DNA from 2 places in the Acinetobacter nosocomialis genome. Region 2 is predicted to be linked to the other one. Evidence: riboswitches for the same ligand, from Rfam matches in the RefSeq annotation. Region 2 holds a riboswitch; the other holds the start of a gene.
The links. A riboswitch is a leader RNA that binds a small molecule or an ion and turns the genes downstream of it on or off. The one in region 2 is predicted to bind manganese.
Positions count from the first base shown of each region.

Region 1: it holds a riboswitch for manganese, as region 2 does, so the genes downstream of both, ABLC00_RS06335 (sodium:calcium antiporter) here and ABLC00_RS17700 (TMEM165/GDT1 family protein) in region 2, are expected to answer to the same signal.

Region 1 is NZ_CP157432.1:1,338,264-1,354,016, forward strand. It holds gene ABLC00_RS06305 (glucose 1-dehydrogenase) at 1-649, shown strand, start outside; gene ABLC00_RS06310 (SDR family NAD(P)-dependent oxidoreductase) at 697-1,605, shown strand; gene ABLC00_RS06315 (MaoC family dehydratase) at 1,607-2,062, shown strand; gene ABLC00_RS06320 (acyl-CoA dehydrogenase) at 2,076-3,899, shown strand; gene ABLC00_RS06325 (LysR family transcriptional regulator) at 4,056-4,967, opposite strand; gene ABLC00_RS06330 (MFS transporter) at 5,070-6,263, shown strand; yybP-ykoY riboswitch at 6,325-6,520, shown strand; gene ABLC00_RS06335 (sodium:calcium antiporter) at 6,483-7,529, shown strand; gene ABLC00_RS06340 (bifunctional diguanylate cyclase/phosphodiesterase) at 7,895-9,268, shown strand; gene ABLC00_RS06345 (hypothetical protein) at 9,546-10,001, shown strand; gene ABLC00_RS06350 (hypothetical protein) at 10,181-10,405, shown strand; gene ABLC00_RS06355 (TetR/AcrR family transcriptional regulator) at 11,058-11,621, shown strand; gene ABLC00_RS06360 (CARDB domain-containing protein) at 12,170-15,753, shown strand, end outside.
Region 2 is NZ_CP157432.1:3,767,322-3,783,074, forward strand. It holds gene ABLC00_RS17645 (3-deoxy-D-manno-octulosonic acid transferase) at 1-825, opposite strand, end outside; gene ABLC00_RS17650 (alkene reductase) at 994-2,052, opposite strand; gene ABLC00_RS17655 (helix-turn-helix transcriptional regulator) at 2,081-2,383, opposite strand; one part of gene prfB (peptide chain release factor 2) at 2,583-3,605, opposite strand; one part of gene prfB (peptide chain release factor 2) at 3,607-3,678, opposite strand; gene ABLC00_RS17665 (putative porin) at 4,071-4,838, shown strand; gene recJ (single-stranded-DNA-specific exonuclease RecJ) at 4,882-6,579, opposite strand; gene pdxH (pyridoxamine 5'-phosphate oxidase) at 6,580-7,236, opposite strand; gene glmM (phosphoglucosamine mutase) at 7,247-8,584, opposite strand; gene guaB (IMP dehydrogenase) at 8,734-10,200, opposite strand; gene ABLC00_RS17690 (YkgJ family cysteine cluster protein) at 10,336-10,701, opposite strand; gene ABLC00_RS17695 (MBL fold metallo-hydrolase) at 10,794-11,591, opposite strand; gene ABLC00_RS17700 (TMEM165/GDT1 family protein) at 11,859-12,434, opposite strand; yybP-ykoY riboswitch at 12,450-12,646, opposite strand; gene ABLC00_RS17705 (hypothetical protein) at 12,683-12,955, opposite strand; gene ABLC00_RS17710 (2-oxo acid dehydrogenase subunit E2) at 13,105-15,087, opposite strand; gene aceE (pyruvate dehydrogenase (acetyl-transferring), homodimeric type) at 15,090-15,753, opposite strand, start outside.

The sequences.
Region 1 (15,753 bases), 1.5 Mb from region 2:
GGGAGACCGCAATATCGCAGCGCTGAATGCAGTGGTTGAACCGTTACAACATGCGGGTATACAAGTAATTTCGCAGGCTTGTGATGTTAGTCTTGAAGCAGAAGTACAGGCATTGGTACAAAGTGCGGTGGATCATTTCGGTAGAATTGATGTCAGTATAAATAATGCGGGTATGAGTCCGCCAATGAAAAGCTTTATTGATACCAATGAGGCAGATCTGGACTTGAGTTTTGCTGTAAATACCAAAGGCGTATTTTTTGGAATGAAGCATCAAATTCGGCAAATGCTACAACAAGGTGGTGGCGTTATTCTAAATGTTGCTTCTATTGCAGGTTTAGGTGCAGCTCCAAAACTGGCAGCTTATTCGGCAGCAAAACATGCAGTGGTGGGTTTAACCAAAACAGCAGCAGTGGAATATGCAAATAAAGGGATTCGGGTCAATGCAATTTGTCCATTTTATACCACTACACCGATGGTGCTCGACAGTGAACTGAACGCAAAACAAGACTTTCTGGCACAGGCTTCTCCGATGAAGCGTCTTGCCCATCCGAGTGAAGTTGTTGCAATGATGCTGATGATGTGCGCTAAAGAAAATTCATATCTCACAGGTCAGGCCATTGCAATTGATGGTGGTGTTACGGCTTATTAAATACTTATTAAGAACAAAATATTAATAAATCTATTTAGGAAAAAACTATGACAATCAATTTAACCAACCGTGTTGCAATTGTTACAGGTGCCGGTGCAGGCTTAGGACGTGAGCATGCGCTATTACTGGCTCGTTTAGGCGCAAAAGTTGTAGTCAATGATTTAGGCAGTGATGTACATGGCAATGGCGGATCAACTTCAGCTGCACAGAAAGTGGTTGATGAAATTATTGCAGCCGGTGGTGAGGCGATCGCCAATGGTGCTTCAGTCACCGATGCTGAGCAAGTCCAGCGTATGGTCGATGACACTATGGCCCGTTGGGGACGCATTGATATTTTAGTCAATAATGCGGGCATTTTGCGTGATAAAACCTTTAGCAAAATGACATTGGAAGATTTTCGGCTAGTGATCGATGTGCATTTGATGGGTGCCGTGAACTGCACTAAAGCAGTTTGGGAAATCATGCGCGAGCAAAAATATGGTCGTATTGTCATGACCACATCATCATCGGGTTTATACGGAAACTTTGGTCAGTCTAACTATAGTGCTGCAAAAATGGCTTTAGTAGGATTAATGCAAACCTTAGGCTTAGAAGGTGAAAAATATAACATTCGAGTCAATTGCATTGCTCCAACAGCAGCAACCCGAATGCTGGAAGGCTTGTTACCAGAAACCTCACTCGAAGCACTTGCACCAAGTGCAGTTAGTCCAGCGATTGCTGTATTAGTCAGCGAAGAAGCCCCTAATAAAATGATTATTTGTGCAGGGGCCGGAAGTTTTGAAGCTGCACATATTACCTTGACCCAAGGCATTCATTTAGGAACTGGCGATGAGGTGGCGCATAACTTAGTCCAGCATTTAAGTGAGCTTAGTGATCGTACCAATGAAATCGTTCCTACGATGGGCGCAGCGCAAGGCAATTTAGAGTTGCAAAAAGCGGGTTTAAGCGGGGACTAACATGAGCATAGTGACGATTGAGCAACTGTTTGACTTGCAAGATAAAGAACTAGGTGTCTCTAATTGGTTGACCATTGATCAAGCCATGATTAATGCTTTTGCGGATGTTACGCGAGATTGGCAATTCATCCATATTGATACCGAAAAAGCCAAACAAACTCCATTTGGGGGCACGATTGCTCATGGTTTTTTGACTTTATCTTTACTATCGGCTATGGCGGCCGAAGTATTGCCCACTGTAGAGGGACAAACCTCATCGGTAAACTATGGCGTGAATAATTTACGCTTTCTAAGCCCTGTGCCGAGCGGACATCGTGTACGGGGAAGATTTAGCTTAAAACAAATCATAGAAAAAAGAGCGGGAAGCTATCAGTTGACCTTAGGTGTGACAGTTGAAATCGAAAACCACCCCAAACCAGCGCTCGTTGCCGAATGGTTAACGCTGATGAATTTTTAATTGGGAGAACCGTGTGAATAATGAAATGATCCTTTCTCGACAGGATGTCGATTTCTTACTGTTTGATTGGCTTAACATTGAAGCACTCAATCAGCGTCCTCGTTTTGCAGGGCAAGAGCGTAGTGATTATGCGGCAGTATTGAATGTATATGAAGACTTGGCAACTGATCTTTTTGCACCCCACAATAAAAAAAATGATAGCCATGAACCTAGCTTTGATGATGAGCGTGTAACTGTTAATCCAGAGGTAAGTGTCGCCTTAAAAGCCTTTGCAGATGCAGGTTTGATGAGCACAGCTTTTTCCACCGAATGGAACGGAATGAGTTTACCCAATACCATTGAACGGGCAGGTATGGCTTACCTGATGGGTGCAAATCCGGGTACGACAGGCTACGCTTTTTTAACGATTGGTAATGCAAACTTATTGATGGCCCATGGAGACCCTAAAAAAGTAAAGCCATATATTGATGCCATGATTGCAGGTGACTGCTTTGGTACGATGTGCTTATCTGAACCACAGGCCGGATCTAGTTTGGGAGATATTCGGACACGTGCAGTGCCAACAGCCGACGGACGTTACCGTTTATTTGGCAATAAAATGTGGATTTCAGGTGGTGAGCACGATATTTCAGGCAATATTGTTCATTTGGTTCTGGCCAAAATTCCAGATGAACACGGGAAATTACCTGCCGGCGTACAAGGCATTTCGCTATTTACCGTACCTCGAAAATTAGTTGATGAGCAGGGGAATATAGGTGAGCGCAATGATGTCGCTTTGGCCGGAATCAACCATAAAATGGGCTACCGTGGTACCGTCAATTGTGTATTAAATTTTGGTGAAGGTCGTTATACACCAGAAGGAGAAGCAGGCGCTATTGGTGAGTTGGTGGGCGAAGCTGGCAAAGGGCTATCTTATATGTTCCATATGATGAATGAGGCCCGAATTTCAGTTGGTCTGGGCGCAGCCGCCTTAGGATATACAGGTTATTTGCATGCACTGGACTATGCAAAAAACCGTTTACAAGGTCGCTCTCGTAGTGAACGTGATCCGAGTTCTCCACAAATTCCAATTATCCAACATGCAGATGTGCGCCGTATGCTCTTGGCACAAAAATCATATGCCTCTGGAGCACTTGCACTTTGTTTGTATGCTGCAAAATTAACAGATGATATTCACTCTCTTGAAGATAGCGAGCAACAGAAAAAGGCACAACTACTCCTCGATTTACTTACACCAGTGGTAAAAAGCTGGTCATCAGAATGGGGACTCGTGGCCAATGATTTAGCTATTCAAGTACATGGGGGATATGGTTATACCCGTGAATACAATGTAGAGCAGTTCTATCGGGACAACCGACTCAATCCAATCCATGAAGGTACATTTGGCATTCAGGCGATGGATTTACTCGGACGCAAAACACGGATCAATGATGGTCTGGCGATGCACATTTTGAACGAAAAAATCACAGGAACAATTGCTCAAGCTCAGTCAATAGCAGCATTACAGCGCCATGCCAATACTCTTGCTCAGACATGGCAACGGGTTCAGGAGGTAACGGCAGCATTACATGCTATTAAGGATATGGATATGCAATTGGCAAACGCTGCCAATTATTTAGAAGCATTTGGACATTTGGTGGTTGGTTGGTTATGGCTGGATCAGGCAATAACCCTTCATGAAAATCTAGCCACTTCATCAGCAACAGATTTTTTAAATGGCAAGTTAGCTGCCTGTGATTATTTTTTTGGTTGGGAAATGCCTAAAATTTACAGTTGGCTCGCTGTTCTTGATCCCATTGAAACTACGCCACTAAATATGCCGGAAGCTTGGTTTTAATCACCAAAATTAATCTCATTTATACTTCATTACGCTGACCATAAGCGTAATGAAGTTATGATTTTTAATAACTTTGGTATAACAGTATTAGATAAACAAACTCAAAGCCATATAGTGAAATATATTGGTTTGGACTTGTTTGTGGAAAGCCCAAGTTTATAAAGAAATATGACTCAATTTTTGATGTATGAAGTCAATGAGCGCTCTTGTTTTAGCGGGTAAGTAACGACGATTTGAATACAGTGCGAATAACTGCAAAGGGGCTGCCTTTTGTTCAAACTCAATCTCGACTAGCCGTCCGTCGCTAATGTAGGGTTGGCAAGTTTGTTTCGATAGAATTGCAAAACCGATACCTGCTACAGCAGCTTGTCCTGCCATCTCTCCGCTGTTTACTCGATAATGTCCTTTAACCTTAATGGCCTCGAATTCCCCCTTTTTATTGACAAATTGCCAAGGAGCACCTTTGAGTGCACTAACTGTTGTAATACAGGGTAACTCTTCAAATTGCTCGATACGAGTAGGGGTGCCATAACGCTGAATGAGAGAAGGGGCTGCAACAATCGTGCAAGGGATAGTCACTAGATGACGAGCGATGTAGTCACTGTTATCCATCTGACCGCGGCTAATGATAATCGCTAAATCCAAATCATCTCGCAGAGATTCAAAACCCGACAAATTTGTGACACAGCTGATTTCTAAGTCTGGATACTGACAGGCGAATTCTGCAATCACAGAACCTAGCAATGCAGGACCTATTTCATTTGGAATACAAATTCGTAAAGGACCTTTAAGCTGCATTTGCCGCAACGTTAACTCTGTCTCAGTTTGCTCAAGCGCTTCGAGTAATGGCTTTGCTCTGGTATAGAGTAGCTGCCCTGCCTGAGTGAGTTTCATATGTCGGGTGCTGCGCTCAATGAGCTGAAGATCGAGTTTTTCTTCTAACTGAGAAATGCAGCGACTCACGTTTGATGTTGGCATTTCAAGCAGTTTCGATGCCCCCACAAAACTTTCTTTTTCAACCACAGCAATGAATACTTTCAGGGTATTAAAATCTAGAGCCGGACGCATCAATTGTCCCATATTTGATAATAATAAAAGCCATTTCTACCATATAATCAATACTATTGATAGCAGTTAAACTCGGACATCTTTTATCTATAGGTTACTGTGATGTCCCTAGCCACACAGACGTTTAATTATAAAGTCCTCATGCGGATAGCCACTGTAATTGCTTTCGTCCAGTTCACGAATGCGCTGGAATATATGGTGTTCAATCCTATTTTTGTTTTTATGGCGACAGATTTCGCAGTGCCAGTATCATTCTCAGGTTATGTTTCAGGGATGTATACGCTTGGCGCCGTTCTTTCGGGAATTATTGCTTTTTACTGGATTGATCATTTCAATAAAAAGCGGTTTTTAATTATTAATATGGCGTTACTAGGTCTACTCACATTTTTGACTACCTGCACATCCAGTTTTAGTCTGCTACTTGCACTTCGATTTTGTGCAGGGTTGGTCGGCGGTACCACAATGGGAGTGGGTATAAGTATATTAATAAACAACGCTCCGCCTAATTTACGGGGGAAAATGTTAGCGACGGTGATTGCATCATTTTCAATAGTAAGTATTGTCGGAATGCCTACCATATTATTTCTATGCACTCACTATGGTTGGCATGTGGGTTTGTGGCTCATAAGCGCATTCTGTGTGTTGGCATTGCCATTAATTGTATCCATTATACCCAAAGACCAAGTCTATTTAGATACGCCTCGTGCGCTGCCTCTGGATATGAACACATTATTGTTCGCCTCTGCTAATGCACTCGTACAGTTTAGTCCTATGCTCGTCATTCCTGTTTTGGCACCCTTAATGATTCAGCAGTTGGGTGCTTCACAAAATCTATTGCCTTGGCTCTTCTTCAGTGGAGGTGTTATAGGTTACCTATCTACAAAAATTACAGGAGTATTAACCTCTCGTTTTTCTGCTTTAGTGCTGGGTACAGGTTCAACCATTGTTTTTATACTGAGTTTGCTAATACCAATGCTAGGCTATCAGCATGCAGCGTTATTTATTGGTTTATTTCTCGGCGCATCTTACAGCCGTTTGGTGTCATCTTCAGTGCTTACGATTCAGTTTCCTAACGACCAACAACGAGCTGGATTTTCTTCATTACAGACATCCATCATGTATTTAATGACAACCGTTGCATTTTTCTTATCTGCTTTTTTATTGCCTGAACAGGGTATGGCGCCACAAAGTGTAAATAAGTTACTAGCGATATGTGCAATTTCAGCAGCAGGGTTCCCAGTTCTTGTGATTGTTCTGCAAAAGAAACTGGCTAAACGTTTTCATGTCTTTTTATAAGCTCTTGTGGTTTTGTCTGACTATCTCTGTAGAGTTACGTTTAAATCACTGGTAAACTTCACCCATTGTCATTGGGGAGTAGCCATTCCTAGTACCCAGCTAGGAAGACCACGTCAACAAACTTGAGATGAGTATCTCATGGCGTGTTCAGCCACTGTATATACAGTATGAGCTAGGCGAGACCTTTGGCCGCAACGTGCTTTGCTAGTCGGGCGAGGCGTGTTGACGCGCCAATGGTTTCTTATTCGCCCGGCTGGAACTATTCCTATGCTCCTCACTTTTATCTTATTCTTTGTGTCCGCCGCAGCGATTTATCTCGCCTGTGAATATTTCGTCAATGGTATCGAATGGTTCGGTAAGCGCCTTAATCTAGGTGCAACTGCAGTAGGTTCCGTACTCGCAGCTTTCGGTACAGCCTTACCTGAAAGTGCAGTCACTTTCATGGCGGTCGTATTTGGCAATACCCCAGAGCAAAAAGATCTTGGTGTTGGAGCTGCAATGGGTGGTCCATTGGTTTTAGCGACTTTAGGTTATGCCGTAGTCGGTCTGGTATTAATTCTTCATCGTAAAAAGTTAGCTCGAACTTCACATAAAGTACAAGTTGATTACGCCCGTTTAAGCCGAGACCAAGTTTCTTTTCTTGCTATCTTTGTTTTAAAAGTAGCACTTGGTTTAGTCGCATTTGCCATTAAGCCGTGGTTAGGCGTGCTATTTTTAGCAGCTTATGCAGCTTATGTTTGGCGTGAGATTAAGGAAGCTGACACATCTGCCGATGAAGAAGAACTTGAACCTCTCAAGTTTCGTCCAAATACAGCCGAACCATCCCTAGGGTGGGCTGGTCTGCAAGTACTGCTGGCTTTAGTAGTGATTAGTATCGCTTCACATACTTTTGTTGCTCAGCTTGAAGCGATTGGTACAGCATTAAGTTGGCCACCGCATCTGGTTGCTTTGTTGCTTAGTCCGGTTGCGACTGAATTACCCGAAATTATGAATGCGTTGATTTGGGTGCGCCAAGGTAAAGAGCGTTTGGCTTTAGCAAATATTTCTGGTGCCATGATGATTCAGGCCACCATACCAAGTGCATTAGGTATTTTCTTTACGCCATGGCGCTTTGATACATTGCTATTAGCATCTGGCATTATTACTGCACTAGCCATTGTGTTCCTGTGGAATTTATTCCGCCGTGGTGCAGTCGATGATCGATCATTGGTTGCAGTCAGTGCACTGTACGGTGTTTTTGCAATTCTTGTTGTGATTTATCTCTAATACACATTTATGAGCTGGACGGTTTTGCCGCCGATCCAGCTATTTTTATGCCTATATGGCAGGTCGGCTTATGCTCTCACGGTGGGTGATAAAGATGACAATACAGAAAATTCTTTAGAATTCGCCTAATTTTTCACGAGTTTGGGACTGTACCTAAGTCGCAGAGGCATGTATCGTTAGATCATGATACTTTAAAATTATAAGGTGTTTAAAAAGCAGTATCGTTCAAGTGACCTAATAGGCTTTACTACTACGATAGAATAATACCTAATATCAAAATAATGATTACAAATAATAAAGGACGAAAATATTACGCTTTATTGGTAAACATTGAAATGGAGTATCAATGACCAAGTTGGGGGTCTTTGAAGAAATATTTTACGGTTGATTTATTTATGATAGCTTCGTCTTACTTTAAAAAACGCAAAAAAAATTACCGTACTGTAAAGGACCAACAGCTTACAATTGCAGCCAAAGCCAATATCTTCATTTGTATTATTTTTTGTTTGTTTTGGACCATTTATTTTGCATTTGCAAACCTATGGCTCATTGTTTACATAGATATTACTTTCACATTAATTTCCATATTTAGTCTTTTTCTCATTTATATAAACCGGATTTCAGCGGGCATACTTTTATCGCAAATGGTTTTACTGGTTTTTCCGGTCATCTTTTGCTTATTTTTTGATATTGCTACACCTCATCGGCCTCAAGTCGCTCACTTGTTTTTACCAGCCGGAGCAATATTGGGGTATTTAAATTACCGCAGAGACCCAAGCTTTTTACAAATTCTTTTAATTCTATTGTCGATTGGATGCTTTATATTTTTTAGCGCGACCTCTTTTACTCTCAATAGTGCAGCACCTTTACCTGAAGATATTCGTAATCATGGCGGATGGATCGCAACTGGTGTTGCTACACTAATGATTTGTATTTCAATTTATACCATGCAATTAGAGATACAAATCGAAAATAGCATGGTACATGACTTACGTTCGGCACTTGCTAAAGAACAGTTTGAACTTTTTTATCAACCGCAAATCAATTCATCTGAAACGCTAATAGGTGCAGAAGCCCTGTTAAGATGGCACCATCCAACTTTAGGATATATACCTACTCAGGACTTTATTCCGGCAGCGCAAACGTTTGGGTTAATGCCAGAGATAGGGGAATGGGTATTAGTTGAAGCCTGCAAAGTTTTGCAAGACTGGAGCAAAAAAGAAGAAACTAAAGATCTTACACTTTCAATTAATATTAGCGCCGATCATTTTATGCAGCCGCTTTTTGAGCAAACCGTGATAGGTATGGTTCAAAAATATGACATAAATCCATCTCGGCTCATTTTAGAAGTTACTGAAAATATTGCCTTAAATAATTGTGCAAGCATGATCGAAAAAATGAATTTCTTGTCTAGACATGGCATTCAGCTTTCACTTGATGATTTTGGTACAGGGTACTCATCTTTAAGCTATTTACAAAAAATGCCTATGAGTCAAATCAAGATTGATCGAAGTTTTGTACAAGCTGCTTTGGATGATAAGCGTAGCAACAAACTGGTCACAGGTATTATTAAAATCGGTTTAGACTTAAACCTTCGTGTGCTTGTAGAAGGAATAGAAACGACTGAACAATTTAACGCTTTTAAAAGTAATGGCTGTACTGAATTTCAAGGCTATTTATGGGGCTGTCCGATGCCTTTAAATGACTTTATTAAACAGTTGCCATATTTTCATAAGTAGTTGAAAAATTAATTAATAGAAAGTATAGAAGATAAAGGTATATTATTTTATTAATGATAAAAATCACGCAATCCAATGTTATATGAGCTTTTTTTATATTACAAAATTAAAAAAAGCTTAAAGCAAAACAAAAAATGGTTATTTATTAACTCAATTTTAACAATTAATTAACAGTAGTTACTTGTTGTTACATAAGATTACAAGTTGAAATATAACTTGAAGCATACTTACTTTGAAAGACACCTAATGCCGCTTCAAAGATAAGGAAAAAACCTTAATGCCACAATACTTAGCTATTGCAGAAAGTGTGTATAGGAAAGTTAAAGAAGTTGAGCTTTTTTCAGATGACACTATTGAAAATCTTAATAATTTAATGATTTTTATACGTAAAGAGATCACGGGGAGTGTATTCAAATTAAAGTATAACTACATTGATTTCGAAGAAGCTTTAACAAAACCCTTAAGTGAATGTAAAGTAAAAATAGATGTTAGCCTTATTCCACACCATAGTATGGAAGACGAATATATTTTATGGCTAGCTGGATTTGTTGAAAAAATTACGGAGGGTGGGCCCAAACCGCCACCACCAATTAAGAAATATATTCCTGAATTTATTAGTCTCGAATCAGAACTAGATTTTTTAACTGTTCCAAAGGAAAAGTTTTTAAATAAAGGCGAAGAAATTACCGACTATTTTAATTCAAAAGCATTTACCAAAACTGTGAAAAAGTAATGGTTGAGTGTATTTATAAAAACCGTCTAATCGCGGTTTTTTTTATTGGGTTAAAAACGAATAAGTAAGCCTATTTTTGCTTAGTAAACTTTACACTCCAGTACAGATCATCTATTGATACGAGTTATACATTTATGTATTACTTTAAATTCCAGTACTACAATAAAAAGGAATTTATTATGAAGTACATTAAGTATATTTTCGCCGCATTAGTCATCGCGCTTTCTGCTCCAACCTTTGCAAAAGGTCACGCTTACCACGGCTCACATCATGGTTATCACGGCAGTCATTATGGTAAAGCTTATGCTTATCGTGGTAATCATCATGGTAAGGGCTACTATCATAATAAAGCCCATGGTGATCATGGGTCTGATATGCATAGCCACGGACGTGGTCATATGTAATTCAACTCACTACAAAAATCCCGCAATAGGCTGCGGGATTTTTTATGGCTTGATCTCACCACTTTATAAACTCCAATTTAACAATATCTTATTCATTATTTATCCTTACTTTTTAATGCGTTATTTTAAAGCAAATGTCATTTTGTGTGCTTGACTGTAAGAAGCTTGGACACTATCCTTTGCCTGCTGGCCACATTGCCAGTCGGTTTTAGCAGACCGTGATGAAAGATCGCATCAGAGTTATTCCGTCTGAGGGATACTCTTATGTGTAAACTCCTAGTCTCCTCCCGTAGCGGTAGGACGGGAGAGGGACACCTTCGGGTGTGCTGGTTATATCTTTCACCAGTCTGCTAACCCTCTTCCGTTCTGCCACCATAATTTTAATGTCTGGCAGAACTCCCAATAAAAAGGAGTTGGCTTTGCACATCCATTATTTCTTGGCTCTCCATGCCAAAAGCTATAACGACACAGCTTAAAAATTAAAGCAGCTTGAGCGCCCTCAGGTTTTCAGGCCGTAAGTCATTTTTACTTAAAACTTAGCAACAAAAGAACTTGAGATGTGCCAAGCACAGTCTTTATGGCTTTGCTGTGCCTTTTTTCTCCCCAAAAAGTATCTCGTTTAGAAACAACAAGAATTTATAACGGTAAAACTATGTCAAATTTAGTTCTCTCAACACGTGCTTTAGAAGTAGTAAAAAAAGGGATTAATCTGTTTCATCACGGTGGATTTCACATGGTGGGCGTCAACAAGATTGTGAAAGAAACCGAAGTGAATAAAATGACGTTTTATAACTATTTTCACTCTAAAGAACGCTTTATTGAAATTTGCCTGATCGTACAAAAAGAACGGCTTCAAGACCAAGTAGTTGCACTGGTTGAGTACGCCAAACACACAAGCGTGATAGATAAGCTCAAAAAGCTTTATTATTTACACACTGAGGTAGAAGGGCCATATTATTTAATATTTAAAGCCATTTTTGAAACTAAAAATACTTATTCAAATGCTTACCAAGTCGCCATTAAATATAGAACATGGCTGACCAATGAAATCTATAGACAGCTTAGGGCACTTAATAGGGAAGCCTTATTTCATGATGCCAAATTATTTTTATATATGATTGAAGGCACCATTATTCAGCTTTTAAGCTTAGAGAAAAGAGATGATAGAGAAGATATGTTTGCTTGCTTTTCTAAAGCATTCATTAAAAAAGATTGAAAAATAAAGTAATATAGAATTAGAAAAGATTAAAAGAATAACGGGCAGTATTTAATAATGCTGCCAATTTGATAAATTTTTAAATAAATATATATGTGATTAAAATCAATTAATTTTTGAAAAAGGTGATAATTTTTAAATTTAGATTTTTTGCAATTTATAAATTTTAAAGAAGTAATTTTCATATATTGTGCATACCTATAAGAAAATATTTATATCTAATAATAGAAAATTAATTTTTTTATTTTACGAAATAATTAGTAAAAATAAATTTGGGATTTTAAGGGAGAAGTATACTAAAAAAATAGTTATTGTTTAGTTTAATTTAATATATTTATGCATTTTTGTGACTTTATTTTGTTTTTGTAAAGATTAATTAAATTTAAATACGTAAATTAAAGTTGCTAAGGCATCCTATTTTTTAAAGAACTGATTTTATTAATTTAAATAATTAAAAATAAATTGATCCTTATAAAAACAATCTTTACAATTCATATATAAACTTGTTTTAACAAAAAATCACAAATTAGTAACAATTGGGGTGAGGCATGAGCCAACAAGAAACGAATACAAATGCACAAGAGCAAATGTGGTCAGTTGAACAACTTGAACCAAAGCTTTTGCTTTCTGCAGATTTAATGCCAGGAATACAAGAAATTACTGGAGCTATTGATCAACCAGGTCAACAAAAACAATATGAGTTTGTTATTAAAGAGAAAACAAAATTCTTTTTTGATGGCGTAGAAGGCGAAAATTTTAACTGGTCATTGCAAGGTAAAGAATATGGTAAAAATTTTTCTGCAATTGAATTAAATCAAGATAGTCATAAATTTTTAGAGCTTACTCCTGACACATATAAACTAACTATTGACGGTAATAATGATCAGGTTGGAAACTATAAATTTAGATTATTTGGCGAAGAAAGTGCTATAAATTTAGAGCCAAATCAAGAAACACATCTGAATCTTAACCCTGCAAGTCAAGCTATTTTATATCAAATAGATGTGGCAGCAGGGGATCGTATATTTTTTGAAAGTCATATTAATGATGCAACATGGAGTATTTTTGATAATAACGCTCAATTAGTAAAAAATCGTTTAAGTACAAATGATAGTCAAGGATTTGTAGCAGAAAAAAGTGGTGCTTATTGGTTATCTATAGATAGTAGTACTCATTATAGTAATTTGGAAGGTAACTTTACTTTACATGTTTTAAAGTCTGAAATTTCATCATTAAATATAAATGAAGAACAGACAGTAAACTTTAATAAACCATTTGAGTCAAAGCAATTTAATTTTAAAATAGACCATGATCAATGGGTGGTATTTGATCAGATTACAAAAGGATTAAAAAATACAGAATGGTCTATTAAAGATGAAAGTTCAAATATTATTTTTTCGCCACTTAGTACATTAGAAAGTAAAAGTAAAGCAGTACCCAAATTTTTAAAAACAGGTACTTATACTTTAGAAATAAATAGCTTAAATATTACAGCTGGTGAAATTGAATTTATTGTAAAAACAAACTCTAAAGTCGATGATCTTATTGACGAAAAAAATAAAGGATTGATATTAAATAATATTGGTACTGGGTCAAAATTTATAAAAATTGACAGTGGGAGTAATGAACTCATTTCACTTATTTCTGAAAGATATATTTCAGAGATTGAGTATGCTAAAAATATTAATTTAGAAAATTTCACTGAGAAGTTAGTAAACAGTCACTTTGCATTAACTGGCTATGATTTATTTGAATTAAAGCTAAACAAAGATGATAAATTACTTCTTGAAAAAGAACAACCTAATACACTCATTAGAGTTTTTGATAGATATGGTAATGAGATTGTCAAAGCTGAAGCAAATAACTTAAGCTTTAATGTGAGTGAGAATGGTTTATATTATATAGGTATCAGTACAACTGATAATAATAATTATAATATTAATAGTAAACCAGAAAAAGGCATCGATCAAAACGTACTATTAAAAATAAAGTATAAATCGGCTATTGAAAGTGATAATCAGTTAGATGATGTGAGAGATGCGATTTCGACAGCACAACAACTTGATATTTTAAAAACAGAAAGGTTACAAGTTACTATTGGTGATAACGAAACGAATTATAATGATGTTGATTTTTATAAATTCCAAGTAAAAAAGGGTAACACAATCAATATTTCAGCACCACGCAGTACTGAAATACAGGGATTTTTAAAAATCTTTGATATAAATGGAAGAGAGTTAGTACAAACTAGTAATTCAGCAATTTCTTATACATTTAATGCAGATGGTGAATATTACTTAGCATTTAGTTCAGAAAATAATAGATATTACAATCCAAATTATGAAAATTCTGGTAATTATGGAAAATCCATTAAAGGAACTATAACCGTAGATATAAAATTAACTACTGCAGATATTCCTAAAGTATATTTGCTGGATCGTTATGGGAATCTAATTTTAGATACTAATATTCATCAACTGGATTTAATCAAACAGAAAATAAGTTTAAATGAAGAGTACTATCTTTGGGTTGATTCTTCATCACAAAATGTAAATAGTTTTGAGTATAATATTGGACTTTCAAATTTAAAGGAAGATAGATTTGATTTAAATGATAGTAGAAAAATAGAATATGAGTTCGATAGCATTGCTCAGACATATGACATAGAGTTGAATGTCACGGGGTCTGGAACATATTTTATTTATCCTGAAAAAACACTGGTAAATACAAAATGGAACTTAAGTGGACCTGGAGTAAAAAATTTAGAGTGGAGTAATAATGTTACACAAGGAAATAATATAGTACAAGCAGTATATTTGACAAAAGGTTTTTATAAGCTTTCTATTTCAAACTATGACTCAGTCGGAAGTTTTGGTCTAGATTTCATTTCAAGTAAATTAGCCGCTCCAATTCAATCAGGTCAGGACTATACAGTAGAACATTTACTACCTGGTCAATTTATTACTTATCAATTAGATTCAAAAATTCTAGACGAATATAGTTTTCAACTAAATATAACAAATCCTGATCTGAATATTACAGTTTGGGATCAATATGGAAAAATTCTTTCTAATTATTTAACAGATAATACTAATTTTTATCAAGATTATGAGCAAAATATAATTTTTATAACTATTGCAAACGATAGTCTGGTAGAAGCTATTGATAGTATTTCTTTTAAAGTCAATACAATTACTCATGATCAGCCAGTAAACATTATTAAGTCAATCTCTTTAGGACAAACTGTAGAGGATTTTGCTAAAGATTTACCAAGAAATATTAATTATGACTTTAAACTTGAAAAAGATAGTTTTGTTAGTTTTGAGTTTTTAAAGAATATATATGAAGAAGTTTTAATTGTAGGTCCAGAAGGGGAAAATTTATTAAATCAAACTAATATATATGCAGGCTGGTTAGTTGCAGGGCAATATTACATTGAATTTAAAAATAAAATAAAAAATAGTAATTTTATTTTTCAAGTAAGAGATGTTAGTCAGTTTGAAAATTTAGATAAAAATATTACAAGACAAGTTGAGCTTTCATCACAAGCGGCTGTCTACCATTTTAGTATGGATGAGGAGCATGATTACTCAATTAGTGCGAATCAATATTCTGAGGATTACAACTTTAAGATCTTAAGTATAGATGGATTTACACTATTTGATGGTAAAATTTCGAATTATAATTTTTATTTAAATAGAAAAGATTTAATTGATGACTATATATTAATTATAGAATCAACCAATAATAAAAATTCCGAATTGAACTTTCGTTTAAGTTCATTCCCTAAAAAAGTAGAAATTAATGATTCTACTGTTATGGATTTCGTTAATTTGTCTTCTACACGAGATCAGGAATTTGAGATTAATGTTGATGCCGATGGACTATACTTTTTTGATTTGACTTATACAGGTTCATTGAACTTTCGGTTTGATGAAAGAAGTTTTTATCAGACAATCGGATCACAGAATAGTGAAGAGACTAACTATCAAGCCCTATCCTTTGCTCTGACAAAAGGAAAGCATAAAGTTTACTTAACTGCATTGGACAACAACGATGTTAGAGCTAAGCTCAACATTCAGTCAGTTGCTAATATTCCAGTTCTGGAAAAGGTAGGTTCCGAATTAATTGT
Region 2 (15,753 bases):
ATGACGAGGCACCACAATACACACCAACTCACGGTCTGAATTTAAATGAGGCGCAAGTGCTTCTAAAATTTGTTGTTCTTCAGGTGCATGTGTACTGGCAATCGTCACAACCTGACGGTTTTCCAAATACCACTGCTGATGCAATTGGGCAGCTTGCTTAATAAAAGCCTCAGGTGCATGAATATCAAATTTAATATTTCCAACAACCTGACTTTTATGCTCGTCTAAACCAAGCTCAACATAACGCTGACGGGTTACACTATCTTGTGCTAATACCCAATCGATTTGCTTTAACATACCGGCAGTTAAACTTGAGACTTTACTATAGCCCTTTGCTGACTTTTCAGATAAACGAGCATTAAGTAATAAACATGGTACATGCTGTAATTTGGCTTGATCAATTAAATTGGGCCAAAGCTCAGTTTCAACTAATGCTAAAAGTTTCGGTTTGTATGATTCGAAGAATTGTTTTAAAAGAGGCTTTTGATCTACAGGCAAATAAACTGCTTGGAATAAATCTAAATATGGCTCTTTTAAAAAAAGTGACTTAGCGCGTGCCTGACCGGTTTTTGTAGTATTGGTCACTAAAACTGGCTGGCCAAGTTTGAGATAGTGCTCAATAAGTGGCTGCGCCGCATTGGTTTCTCCAACTGAAACCGCATGAAACCAGATGGCTTTTACATTTTTCGGATCTTCAAACGGCCCAAATCGTTCCAGACATTCCTGATGATATAATTCCAGACTTTCTGCACGTCTTTTTATTCGCCAACGATAAAACGGTTTTAATAAATGGAGTGCTGTGTTGTACCAAAATGGGGTCGCCAAGCGGTTTGCCTCAAATAGTCAAAATTTAAAAACTGGGGAAAATATAACATAGATAAAAAAAATGGCAGAGTTTCGATACCTAAACTCTACCATATACAAGAAAAGTCATTGACTGAACTCACAAAAGAGCAAATTCAGCAAATAGTAAATCTAAATAAAATAATGATTTTAAGAAGCTTCTAAAGCAGGATAGTCCGTATAACCTTCAGCGCCTTTAGCATATAAAGTCGTTGGTTGAAGCTCATTTAATGGTAGACCTTGCTCTAAACGTTGTAATAGATCAGGGTTAGCAATATAAGCCTTACCAAAAGATACAGCATCTGCCTGACCTTCACGCAAAATACGTTTTGCTGACTCTGGTGTCAGATTTTCATTGGCAATCCACACGCCATTAAATTTTTGACGTAATTGTGGACCGATACTATCGGCTGCTTCATATTCACGAGAGAAAATGAAAGCAACATTACGTTGACTTAATTGTTCAACCACATAACCGAATGTCGCTAGCGGATTTTCATCACCCATATCATGAGAGTCGCCACGCGGTGCAATATGTACACCTACTCGGCCAGCGCCCCACACTTCAATAAATGCATCAACCACTTCCAATAACAAGCGGGCGCGATTTTCAACTGGACCGCCATACTCATCATCACGTTGGTTGGTATTACTTTGAAGGAACTGGTCAATTAAATAACCATTTGCAGCATGTAATTCAACACCATCAAAACCTGCTGCTTTAGCTAGTTCTGCTGAATGTTTATATTGAGCAACAACTTCTTTAATTTCTTCAATCGAAAGCGCACGTGGTTTTACATATGGGCGTTTAGGGCGTAATAAACTCACTTCACCCGCAGGTTGAATTGCACTTGGAGCAACAGGAATATCACCATCCAAAAGTTCAGGATCGGAAATACGACCCACATGCCAAAGTTGAACTACAATTTTTGAACCTTGTGCATGAACTGCTTCAATAATCTTATTCCACGCTTGTGCCTGCTCTTGTGACCATAGTCCAGGGGTGTCTGCATAACCCACAGTTTTTGAACCAATCACTGTTGCTTCAGTGAGAATGAGACCAGCATTTGCACGTTGCTGATAATATTCCACCATTAAGTCGTTTGGAACACGACTTTCTCCACTACGTGCACGTGTTAATGGGGCCATTACCAGTCGATTTTTAATTTCAAAATCACCAACTGTTAAGGGAGTATTGAGTTCAGCCATGATCGCCTCGACTTACACTTTATTTGTTTTAAAGTGTTTGTTTTAAATGTTCGATATATTGCTGAATCAAAGCTTCGTTACGTGAAAAATAAGACCATTGTCCATATTTTTGGACCTGAATGAGACCAGCCTGCTGTAATACAGACAAATGATTGGACATTGTAGACTGAGCTACTTTACCCAAACGTTCAATATGACCTGCGCAAACCCCTTTTTCAAAACTACCACCACATTCTTCTACCGGTAAATAATGCGCAGGTTCCTTTAACCATTGCAGAATCTGCCGACGAAGAGGATTGGCTAGGGCTTTGCTAATTGCATCAATATCCATAGGCTCAACACGTCTTTTAAACGAACAAAGCTTTGTTCAGCATTTCGAAAACATAATATCGCATTTTTTCGATATTCATATCCATTTTTTTCGATATTCATATCGTATTTTTCCGATTAACTTCCGAACACTGAACTGCTTTGCCGTTTTAATCGCTAAAAATTTAAGAGTTTAAAAGAACTAAAAGTTCAAAAGACTCTTACAACCCCTGCTTTAAACTCGCTTCAATGAAGCGATCAAGATCACCGTCAAGAACTGCACCAGTATTTGAGTTTTCAACACCTGTACGTAAGTCCTTAATACGAGAGTCATCAAGTACATAAGAACGAATTTGGCTACCCCAACCAATATCAGACTTCGAGTCTTCAAGTGCTTGAGCTGCTTCATTACGTTTTTGCATTTCTAGTTCATACAATTTTGCACGTAACTGTTTCCATGCATGATCACGGTTCGCATGTTGTGAACGTTGGTTCTGACATGCAACCACAATACCTGATGGAATGTGCGTCAAACGAACTGCTGAATCTGTTTTGTTAATGTGCTGACCACCTGCACCAGATGCACGATAAGTATCGGTACGAACATCAGAAGGATTAATATCGATTTCGATATTGTCATCAACTTCTGGTGAAATAAATACCGCAGAGAATGAAGTATGACGACGGTTACCACTGTCAAATGGTGACTTACGCACTAAACGATGTACACCAGATTCTGTACGTAACCAGCCATATGCATATTCACCTTCAACGCGAATCGTTGCAGATTTGATACCTGCTACATCACCATCAGATACTTCCATAAGTTCTGCTTTAAAACCGTGACGTTCAATCCATCGCATATACATACGTAATAACATTGAAGCCCAATCTTGTGCTTCTGTACCGCCTGAACCTGCTTGAATCTCGACATAGCAAGGATTCGGATCCATTGGGTTGCTAAACATACGGCGGAATTCAAGTTTTGCTAATTCTTCTTCGGCAGCGCCAAGCTCAGATTGTACATCTACCAGCAAGCTTTCATCATCAGCTTCAACAGCTAAATCCAGCATTGCTTTTGCATCTTCAAGCTGTGTAGATAAACCATCTAAAACGTTAATAACGTTTTCTAGTTCGCCCTTTTCTTTTGCCATTGCCTGAGCACGGTTTTGATCATTCCAGATCGCAGGGTCTTCTAACTCACGTAAAACTTCTTCTAAACGTTCTTTTTTCAGATCGTAGTCAAAGATACCCCCGTAGTGTTTGGCTACGATCAGTTAAGTCTTTCAATTGGTTTAGATAAGGATTAATTTCCACGCGAGTGTTCCCATAAAAACAGATAAACAGTCGAATATTTTATCATAGCTATGGTTATCTTCGAACCTGCTTTAATTTATAACTGTCATTTCAATTTATAAATTTTTTAATTTTCTTTCAGAAGATTTTAAGCTTAATTCGTAACATCCCCATACAAAATTGGGTGCTTTTCCAGCATTTTTGAATTTCTACACAAAATCTCCTCAATTTTAATAAAATAAAACATTATGTTTTTGTATTTTAAAATCAATATCTTAAATTAAATATAGTTACAAAAAAAGCACATGGTTACAGTCCGGTTACTTGCACAAGATTGACGGTAAATGTTTTTGCTCTAGACTAAAAGTTGTAACAAAACATTTATAAAATCGTTTTTAGAGGGGAGAGATTCCATGAAAAAACTAGCAATTGCATCAGCTCTTTTATCTGCACTTGCAGTAAGTGGCGCAGCAAACGCTTACCAAGCTGAAGTTGGTGGTTCTTACACTTATCTTGATCCAGATAACGGCAGCAGCGTAAGTAAATTTGGTGTTGATGGGACTTATTATTTCAACCCTGTTCAAACACGTAATGCACCGCTTGCTGAAGCAGCATTCTTAAACCGTGCAAGCAACGTTAACGCACACGTTAACTATGGCGATAACAGCGGTACTAAAGATACTCAATATGGCGTAGGCGTTGAATACTATGTTCCTAACACTGACTTCTACCTTAGCGGTGATGTAGGCAGAAATGAACGTGAAATCGACAACACAAACTACGACCAAAAAGTTACAACTTATGCTGCAGAAGTAGGTTACTTACCAGCACCAGGTTTGTTACTTGCTTTGGGTGTTAAAGGTTATGATGAAAAAGACGGTAAAGACGGCGCAGATCCTACCGTTCGTGCGAAATACGTAACTCAAGTTGGTCAACATGACGTAAACCTTGAAGCGTATGGTGCGTTTGGTGACCTTGACGAATATAAAGTGCGTGGTGACTACTACATCGATAAAACTTTAAGTTTAGGTGTGGACTACTACAACAATGACTTAACTGATAAAGACGAATGGGGCATTAATGCTAAAAAATTCTTAAATCAGCAAGTAAGTCTTGAAGGTCGTATTGGTTTCGGTGATAACGACAACACTTATGGTGTTCGTGCAGCATACCGCTTCTAATCTTACCTAGATTTAAAAAATCCGCTCAATTGAGCGGATTTTTTTATTGATTTAAATGCACAATTCGTAGCTGTAAGCTCACATTGCCATTAAAAACATTACGGTCTATTTCATAAACTAAATGTACATGGTCACGCATTGGATCAAACTCGAAGCGGCCGGCTGCGTTAAAAGCAATCGCATCGAAAGTGTATTGATCTATCGCTAGTCTAAGTTTCAGGTGTGTCTCTTTGAGCCAACGGAAATCAATAACTTTAAAATGTCCCTCAAATTGAGGCAGTGGAAATTTTTGTCCCCATGGCCCTAACTGCTCAATCCAGTTCAAGGTATCTAACTGCAAAGCAGAGACAGGTAACTCACCATCAGTCCATAATGTCGCTTGAAAGATTGATTCATCCATCGCAGCGACACAATCATTAAATACTGTCTTAAAAGCTTCAAAGTTTTCTTTACGAATCGTAAGGCCGGCTGCCGCAGCATGTCCACCAAAATGGCTGACCAACTCAGGATGTTGTTCAGCAACTTGCTCAATAGTATCTCGAATGTGAACACCATCAATGGAACGTGCCGAGCCTTTAATATGAATGCCATCTTCATCGGGTGCAAAAACAATCGTTGGCCGATGAAATTGCTCTTTCAAACGCCCCGCGACAATCCCGATGACACCTTGGTGCCAGTTTTCTTCAAATAGAACAAGCGCCGCTGGAATATCTTGCTGTGAAAGCTGCAAATTATCTAAAGCCGATAAAGCTTGTTGTTTCATCTCCCCTTCAACTTGACGGCGGTCTATATTTAGCTGATTTAATTGTTGAGCAATTGGATAAGCAGTTTCCATCGAATCTGCTAATAAACACTCGATCCCAATGCGCATGCTCTCCATACGTCCAGCAGCATTAATGCGTGGTCCAAGCACAAAACCTAAGTCTTGCGCACGTATTGAAGTTTCCCGACCAGCAATATCGAGTAAAGCTAAAATCCCTACTCGACACTGATGTTGCTGAATACGTTTTACACCGGCATCAACCAAAATACGGTTGTTATAATCCAAAACAGCAACATCGGCATAAGTTCCCAAAGCGACTAAATCTAAATATTGAGTCACTTTACTTGTGCTTTTGCCTTGTCTATTGCGTAGACTCGCCAAATTGGCAAGTACATAAAAAGCAACGCCAACACCGGCAAGCGCCTTACTTGGAAACTCACATCCTAATTGGTTCGGGTTTACTACCGCCTCAGCAAGCGGGGTTTCTTTGGTCGTTAAATGATGATCGGTAATAATTACTTGCATACCTAAGGCATGTGCTGCATCAACACCAGCATGGCTGGAAATTCCATTATCTACCGTAATTAATAGATCGGGTTTATAAGTTTGATAAGCAAGCTCAGCAATGGCTGGAGTAAGGCCATAACCATATTTGAAACGATCTGGTACCAGATAGTCGACTTTTGCTCCCATATCGCGAAGCACGAGCATCATTAAAGCAGTGCTAGTTGCACCATCGGCATCATAATCTCCTACAATGACAATTTTTTTCTGCTCATCGATGGCTTGATCCATTAATGCTACAGCAGCATCCAAGCCTTTGAGCTCTGGAGCAAGCAGGTTCTTAAGTTTTAGCTCTAATTCTTGTTCAGATTGCACCCCACGTCTTGCCAAAATCTCGGCAATAAACGGAGGCACGCCCTGAAACTGTTCAGGGCGCGTCAATAAAGATCTTTGTTTAATTTGTATTTTTGTCATTTAAGGCATCAGTCGGTGCAATGTCCATTGACCGTCGATTTTTTCATAACTCAAGCGGTCATGTAAACGATTTGGTCGTCCTTGCCAGAATTCATAATAGTCCGGTTGCAGACGATATCCGCCCCAAAACTCTGGCTTATCGAGTACTTCACGGCTTTGAACTTGTTGTTGCAAGTCTTGAAAACGCTGTTGCAACAACTCTCGGCTTTCTATCTTACCGCTTTGCGGCGTACTGATATGAGCTGCAATCTGGCTATCACGTGGACGCTTATGGTAATAGTCGGTAGATTCCTGTTCAGGAATTTTGACGACATGACCACCCACTCGCACCTGACGCTCTAAACTAGGCCAATAAAATAACAGTTCAGCATATGGATTTTCTGCCAAATCTGCCCCTTTCTGGCTGTCATAGTTGGTATAGAAATCATAACCTGCTTCTGTCGCACCGCGTAACAATACAGTTCTAACATGCGGACGACCGCTAGCGCTCGCAGTTGCTAAAGACATTGCATATGGTTCGTGCAAGTTGGCGGCTAAGGCATGATTAAACCAACCTAAGAATTGTTCATGCGGATTACTCGCGACTTGTGTTTCGTACAATTCACCTTGTTCATAGCTTAAACGTAATTCGCTTAAGTCTTTAATGACGTCACTCATGCCATATACCTTATGCAACTTGCGCTTGTGAACGGACTGCATTTGCTAAATGTTCAGCCAAAGCATTCACTTCTTGTTCGTCATCACCTTCAACCATGACACGAATGACTGGCTCAGTTCCAGACTTACGAACTAAAATACGTCCACGTCCTTTAAGCTGTTCTTCTGCTTTATTGAACTCAGTCACTAATGCTGGAATAGAGTATGGATCAAGCATTTGTTCTAAACGTATATTTACAAGCACTTGTGGGAATAATTTAAAGTCCTGAACCAATTCATGGAGCGCTTTATTTTGCTCAACCATTACAGTTAACACTTGAAGTGCTGCAATAATCGCATCACCTGTTGTGCTCTTATCTAACGTTAGAATATGTCCAGATGGTTCTCCACCTGTAACCCATCCATTTTCATCTAATGCTTGTAATACATAGCGGTCGCCAACTTTTGCACGAACAAAGCTAACGTTTGCTTTTTCAAGTGCAATTTCAAGCGCCATATTACTCATAACAGTACCAACAATACCTACTGGCTTGTTTTTCGCTTGAGTCGCTAAAATATATAATATGTGGTCACCATCAATTAAGTTCCCAAACTTATCGACCATCACGACACGGTCGGCATCGCCATCAAAGGCAATTCCTAGATCAGCTTCTTGCTCAACTACTGCTTTTTGTAAACTTTCTGGGTGAGTCGAACCACAGTTTTCATTAATATTTAAACCATCTGGTTCGTTGTACAGAGCAACAACTTTGGCACCTAACTCACGGAAAACTGAAGGCCCAACGCTATAAGCTGCACCATGTGCACAATCCACAACAATTTTTAAATTATTTAAATCGAAGTGATATGGAAATGTAGACTTACAAAATTCAATGTAACGACCATTTGCATCATTTACACGAACACTTTTACCTAAGTTCGCAGTGTCATCAATAAATAACTCTTTTTCTAATTCTTTATTAATTTCTTCCTGTAATGAATCTGGTAATTTTTTACCTTCACTTGAGAAAAATTTAATTCCATTATCAAAATAAGGATTATGTGATGCAGAAATAACAATACCTGCATGCGCATGTAAGGCACGGGTAAGATGTGCAATAGCCGGTGTCGGCAATGGTCCAAGTAAGTGAACATATACGCCAGCAGCGTTTAATCCCGCCTGCAAAGCAGACTCTAAAATATAGCCAGATAAACGTGTATCTTTTCCTAATACCACAAGCGGTTTATTTTTTGGACTCGTTCGTTTTAATACCTTCCCTGCGGCGAACCCGAGTTTTAAAGCAAACTCTGGTGTAATCGGCATTTGCCCAAATTTTCCACGAATACCATCCGTTCCAAAATAACTCATAGCTTATCTCATTTTTACGCCACTTCAGCCGTGGCTCATTTCATATATGGCTATTCTGCCATATCTATTTTCATCAGATTTACTTTACACCAAAAACAAAAAGCCGTCAGTGTACTGACGGCTTTCTTACTTGATTTGGTTACTAAAATCTAACCAACACGATAGTTCGGAGCTTCTTTAGTAATCGTTACATCATGAACATGTGACTCAGACATGCCCGCTGAAGTAATTTTCACAAATTTCGCATTTTGGCGAAGGTCTTCAATCACTGATGAACCTGTATAGCCCATAGATGAACGTAAACCACCCATCATTTGATGAACGATGTTACCCATTGGGCCTTTATATGGAACACGACCTTCAATTCCTTCTGGTACTAACTTTTCAGCACCTGCTTTTGAATCCTGGAAGTAGCGGTCAGCAGAACCTGTCGCTCCAGCCATTGCACCTAATGAGCCCATACCACGATATGCTTTGTAGTAACGGCCTTGGAAGAATTCAACCTCACCAGGCGCTTCTTCAGTACCCGCTAGAAGTGAACCAACCATGATTGTGCTTGCACCTGCACCGATCGCTTTTGCCATATCGCCAGAGAAACGGATACCGCCATCTGCGATTAGAGGAATTTGATCTTTCAATGCATTAGCAACGCTGTCGATCGCAGAAATTTGCGGCATACCAATACCTGCCACAATACGTGTCGTACAGATAGAACCAGGACCAATACCTACTTTTACAGCATCTGCGCCTGCATCTAATAATGCCAATGCAGCATCACCAGTTGCAATATTACCGCCAATCACTTGGACTTGAGGGAAGTTTTGTTTTACCCAACGTACACGTTCAATAACACCAGCAGAGTGGCCATGTGCTGTATCAACAACAATGACGTCAACACCAGCTTCAACCAATGCTTCTACACGACTTGGTGTTTCAACACCTGTACCTACCGCAGCACCAACACGTAAACGACCAAGATCATCTTTACAACTATTTGGATAACTCTCAGCTTTACGGAAGTCAGTTACCGTAATTAAACCTTTAAGTTCGTTGTTTTCGCCAACGACCAAAACTTTTTCAATGCGATGCTTTTGCAATAATGCTTGAATATTTTCTTTAGACTCGCCTTCACGCACAGTCACCAAACGATCTTGGCCTGTCATGATGTTGCTAACAGGTTGTTCCAAGTTAGTTTCAAAACGTGTATCACGGCCTGTCACAATACCAACAACCTTGCCGTCTTTAACAACAGGTACACCGCTAATGTTATTAGCGCTGGTAATTGCAATCAGTTCACGTACTGTGGTTTCTGGGGTTACAGTGATTGGATCTTTCACCATACCCGCTTCGAATTTTTTCACACGGCGTACTTCTGCAGCTTGAGCAGCAATATCCATGTTTTTGTGCAAAATCCCGATACCACCATTTTGCGCCATTGCAATCGCCATACGTGACTCAGTCACTGTATCCATTGCAGCTGAAACTAATGGGATATTTAAATGAATGCCGCGAGTTAAACGTGTCTTTAAAGAGACATCTTTTGGGAGAACAGTAGAGTAGGCAGGAAGTAATAAGACATCATCGAAGGTTAGCGCTTCTTGAACGATGGTCAGCATAACAATCTCACTGGTAAATTCCGTGAGCTATTATAAACAAATTTCAATGCAATTTTCATATTATCTTTGCCTTTTTCAGCAATAGATATTTACCTACTCTAAATATTTCTCACTTATTATCGTGTTAGCTCATATTTAACTCACCTGATCATAATCATGATCATTTTCTGAATCTGCTGGGCTTACCTCAATCAAAGGAATCAATTGGTGCGCCAAGCGTGCTTTATTACACTGTTCATCTGCAATCTGTACTTCTTTACAGGTAGAACTACGCACAGCATAAATAGAACAACCTACCTCTTTACCAATTTCACCTGTTAAAGCCTGACATCGTGGCTGAGCTTGATTGGTTCCACGCATACACGAATAAACGGGTGTTAAAGGTTCAACGAGATGTTCATCCATTAACTCGGCCTCAGCCCAATAAAATGAAACCCGAAAATGTGCACAACACGCCCCACAGCGTAGGCACTCATCTGGAGTCGCAACTTGAGATAACATTTTTATTCAAATTCTCGTCATCAAAAATTTTTTCTATGGCGCAAAATCCTAAAAAAATTTCAAATTGGACTCAAGATATTGAAGATAACTTTTTATGTCGGACAGCTAAAAATTTGCTCAGTCATTAAATCTACGCCGCATGGTAAGGTCTCAATCCAGTCTAAAAACTGATTAATTATTTCTTTACCAATAAATGGAGTACCATGCTGAGGTACAATCATCTCAATATCCATTTGACGGACCATGTTGACCCATAAACGAATAACTTTATTGGAGCACATATAGCGCTGATGAAAAGCCTTCATTTTTATCACATGGGCATCAAAATCTTTCAGAGGCTGACTTGCATCCTCCACAATAGAAGCCCCCATATCACCAGAAAATAAAATCTTGGCAACTGGATCATAAAACTGAAAATTACCTACCGAATGTAGGAAATGGGCCGGAACCATGACAAGCTTTGATTCGCCTAGTTGAATCACTTGACCACGATCTGGTAGCTCAATCAGACGATCTTCCCAATTTCCTTTCATACGCTCACTCATAAATGATGAATTTAAGTGAGGTAAAAATCGTGCCCACAATTTAGAGGCCACTACTTTAGCATTGGTATAAACTAACCAACGAGGCATTGAAGTAATAATATCTGGGTCCTGATGTGAAGCGATTACATAGTCCAAATTTTTAAGACGAGTATATTTATTAAGTTCCATCGTCAATGGAACGTAGGTCAAGTCGCCACCTGGGTCAATAACGGCTGCTCGTTCATGATCAATAATTAAAAATTGATTGGCTTGTATGCCTTCCCCTTTGACCAAACTGGTAAAACTAATACATTTATGTACGCCATTATCAAATAATATCTGTGATGTTGTTTTTTCAAACCCCATACAATTCCCCAAAAAAATTTTAAATATTAGATATTTTTATATCCCTACTAAAATAAAGGGATTCTAAAATGCTTGCAATGAATTAATTGATATTTCTCATAATATTTTAAAATAGATTTTACTTTTCTTATTCTAGAAATGAATCATCAAGAAATTGAGTAATCCTCTAACATTTTCTTAAATAAGCTATATCGTAAAGTTTAACTTCTTCAAAGCTCAAAAAAACGCACTCTTCATGAATGCGTTTTTATACAAATTGAAAATAACTTAGAAGAAATAATGTTGTACTAGCGTAGAAACACCTACAATGAAGAAAATAGCTGCACCAATTTTATGAATCAGTGAGATAGAGAGACGTTCAGCTAATTTATTACCAATAAATACAGCTGGTGCATTGGCAATCATCATACCTAATGTTGTACCTAGCATCACCCAGAAAATACTGTCATAGCGTGCAGCTAAAGCGACTGTCGCAATTTGGGTTTTATCACCAATTTCTGCTAAGAAAAATAAAATAAAGGTTGCCCCAAAAACACCAAATTTTTGCCATTTATTAATGCTATCGGTTTCATCATCGAGCTTATCCGGAATAAGCATCCAGAATGCCATACCAATGAAACCAACAGCGAGTACCCAGACTAAAATTTCAGGGCTTAGAACTGTGGTAATCCATTGCCCAAGCACAGCAGAAATACCATGATTAATAAGTGTTGCTAAAAGAATCGCAATTAAAATAGGAATTGGCTTACGGAAACGCGCAGATAGCAAAAGTGCCAACAATTGAGTTTTATCGCCCATTTCAGCAAGGGCAACAATCGAAGTAGAAATCAGAAATTCTTGCATGTCGGTTCTCTGGCTAGCATAAATGCCTATGACCTACCCCTCCTGCTAGCCAAATATCATAAAATGATTGCAGAGTGGTAAATCAAAGGTCTTGCCAACTCAGAAACGATGAGACGTTTAAGCTATGATGACCATGTTCTGTTGAACAATTATGTTGACCATCACCTATTCACCTTTGCTGTGAATAGCGGCTACTCCCCAATGAAGTATGCGTTTATTATATTCAAGTCACTCGATTTTTCAAACTTTCAAGTAACAAATTTTACCCACGCCCACACGACTAATCGTGCAATACCTAATATCACTGCAAAATAAGCACTTATATGAATAAAACCAATAGGGCTACTGCTCGTTCCAGCCTGATATTCAAAGGGCAAAATCAAAGTAGCAACAAACACCTCAAAACCCATCACCACATAAGTCATCCATTCCCATGGAAAGTGTAAAATACTGACCCATATTCCCATCAATAAAAACACAATCAATAGTAAGGGCAACATAATTTTCAGAAAACCTAACATTTACTACTTCTCCTTTATGTAATAACGAGAAATTTCTCCTCACTCTCGATAAATCCTGCTTAATCTGTAGATTAACCTAAAAATTAAGTCAAACAGACATTAAAACAAAACCCCGCCGAAGCGAGGTTTTAGTATGTTCTTTCAAAGCATTAGATTAATAAAGTACGAATATCTTTAAGAAGTTTCGTAAGTTTATTTGTAAAGCGAGCTGCATCCGCACCATTAATTACACGGTGGTCATAAGACAATGACAACGGCAACATTAAGCGTGGATCAAAGTCTTTACCATTCCATACAGGCTGCATCGTTGCAGGTGAAATACCCAAAATTGCAACTTGTGGCCAGTTAACTAATGGCGTAAATGCTGTACCGCCAATTGAGCCCAAGCTTGTAATCGTGAAGTTAGCACCTTGTAAATCTTTCGGTGTTAATTTCTTATCACGCGCTTTTTTGCTGAGCTCACCCAATTCAACAGCAATTTGCTTAATTGATTTTTGGTCAGGATTACGTAGTACAGGCACTGTCAAACCATCTGGAGTCGCAACCGCAATACCCATATGGATTTCATTACGGAGCAATACAGATTTCTGATCATCTGCTAAGTGACCCGCGAAATAAGGCTCTTCTTTCAACAAATGTGCTACAGCTTTTGCAATAAATGCCAAAATTGTTAGGCTCACACCTTGTTTCTTAAAGCCGTCTTTCAACTCACCACGCCAAGCTTCTAACTCAGTAATATCCGCAAGGTCAAACTGAGTTACTTGTGGAATGTAGTTGTTTAAAGACAACTGCGGAATTGATACTTGCTGCAAACGCGTCAGTACTTTTTCTTCCACGCCACCAAATGCAGTAAAGTCAGGAAGCTTTGGTAAACCCGAAACTGCTGGTGCAGCCGCAGCAACTGGTGCCGCTTGTGGTGCAGTTAAACGACTCTTCACATAAGCAAAGATATCTTCTTTAACTACACGGCCATGCTCACCAGAAGTTTTAACTTGTGACAAAATCACGCCAAGTTCACGAGCAAGCTTACGAACAGCAGGACCTGCATATACTTTAGCGTTTTCTGCTTCTTGCTCTTTCGTTAACTTATCAGTGCCAGATGTAGGCGCCGCAGATGCAGACTGTGTTGTAGCAGGAGCTGCTGCTTTAGGTGCTGCTGCCTGTGGAGCTGGGGCTGCTTCTGCTTTTGCCGCTGGTGCAGCAGCAGGTGCTTGGCCTTCAGCTTCAATTGTTGCAAGCAATATACCTTGTGAAACTTGTTGGCCTGCTTGCAAGTGAATTGCTTTTACAACACCAGCAACGGTACTTGGAACTTCCACAGTTGCTTTATCTGATTCAACTACAACAAGGCTTTGGTCTACATCAACTTTATCGCCAACTTGTACTAAGATTTCAGCAACAACTGCTTTATCTACGCCCAAGTCAGGAACATTGATATCAACTGGACCAGATTGAGTAGTAGCTGCCGCAACAGTTTCTTGCTTTGTAGCAACCGGTTCAGCTGCCGCAGCTGGAGCTGGTGTAGTAGCAGGAGCTTCTGCTTGCGCATTAGATGCAGCTGCTGTTTTCACTTGAATAAGAACAACACCTTCTTTAACGGTATCGCCTTCTTTCACTTGAATACTTTCTACAGTACCAGCAACGCTACTTGGAACTTCCACAGTTGCTTTATCTGACTCTACAACAACAATACTTTGTTCAACATCAATTTGGTCACCCACTTTCACGAGGATTTCACCAACTAATGCTTTTTCAACGCCAATGTCAGGTACAGTCACGTCAACAGTTGCAGTTGATGTAGAGGCAGCAGGTTGAGCTGAAGCTTGAGTTTGCTGTGCAGGCGCTGGAGCAGCTGGTTTTTCAGCCGTAGGAGCCGGTGTTGGCTCTGGTGCTGCTTGTGCTACACCTTCTGCTTCGATCTCAATCAAAGCAACACCTTCAGTCACATCATCACCTTGATTAATCAAGATGCTTCTTACGACACCTGCTGAAGTGCTAGGCACTTCAACAGTTGCTTTATCAGACTCAAGCACAACGATACTGTCGTCAACTTCAACACGGTCGCCAACTTTTACTAAAATTTCAGCGACGTTTGCTTTATCTACACCAATATCAGGGGTCTTAATTTGCATGCTTAGTTCCCCTCACCTGTTTGCGTTTCATTGTATTCAGCAACTGGCTGAACTTCCGGATGTGCTTGTGGAGCCCATGCAACCGGACGGTCAGTATCTAACTCAAAGTTAGAAATTGCATCTTTCACTAAACGTGCGTCTACTTCACCTTCGTCAGCTAATTTTTTCAAAGTAGCAACAACAATGTGTGCAGCATCAACACCAAAGAAACTACGTAAGTTCGCGCGTGTATCTGAACGGCCGTAACCATCTGTACCTAATGCAACAAATGGGCGACCATCTGGAAGATACGCACGGATTTGTTCGCTATAAGCACGCATATGGTCGGTAGCAGAAACTACGATACCTTCCGTACCACGTAATTGTTTAGATACCCAAGATTCCTTAACTTCTTCAGCAAGTGGGTGTAGGCGGTTGTATTCTTCACATGCCATACCATCACGTGCTAACTCATTGAAGCTTGTTACACTCCAAACGTTTGAATGGATTTGGTATTCATCACGTAAGATTTTCGCAGCTTTAATCACTTCGCGAAGGATTACACCTGAACCAAGTAACTGGACAGTTGCTTTTTCATCTTTCTCGAATAAATACATACCACGTTTAATGCCTTCTTCAACGCCCTCTGGCATTTCAGGATGCTCGTAGTTCTCATTCATTACTGTT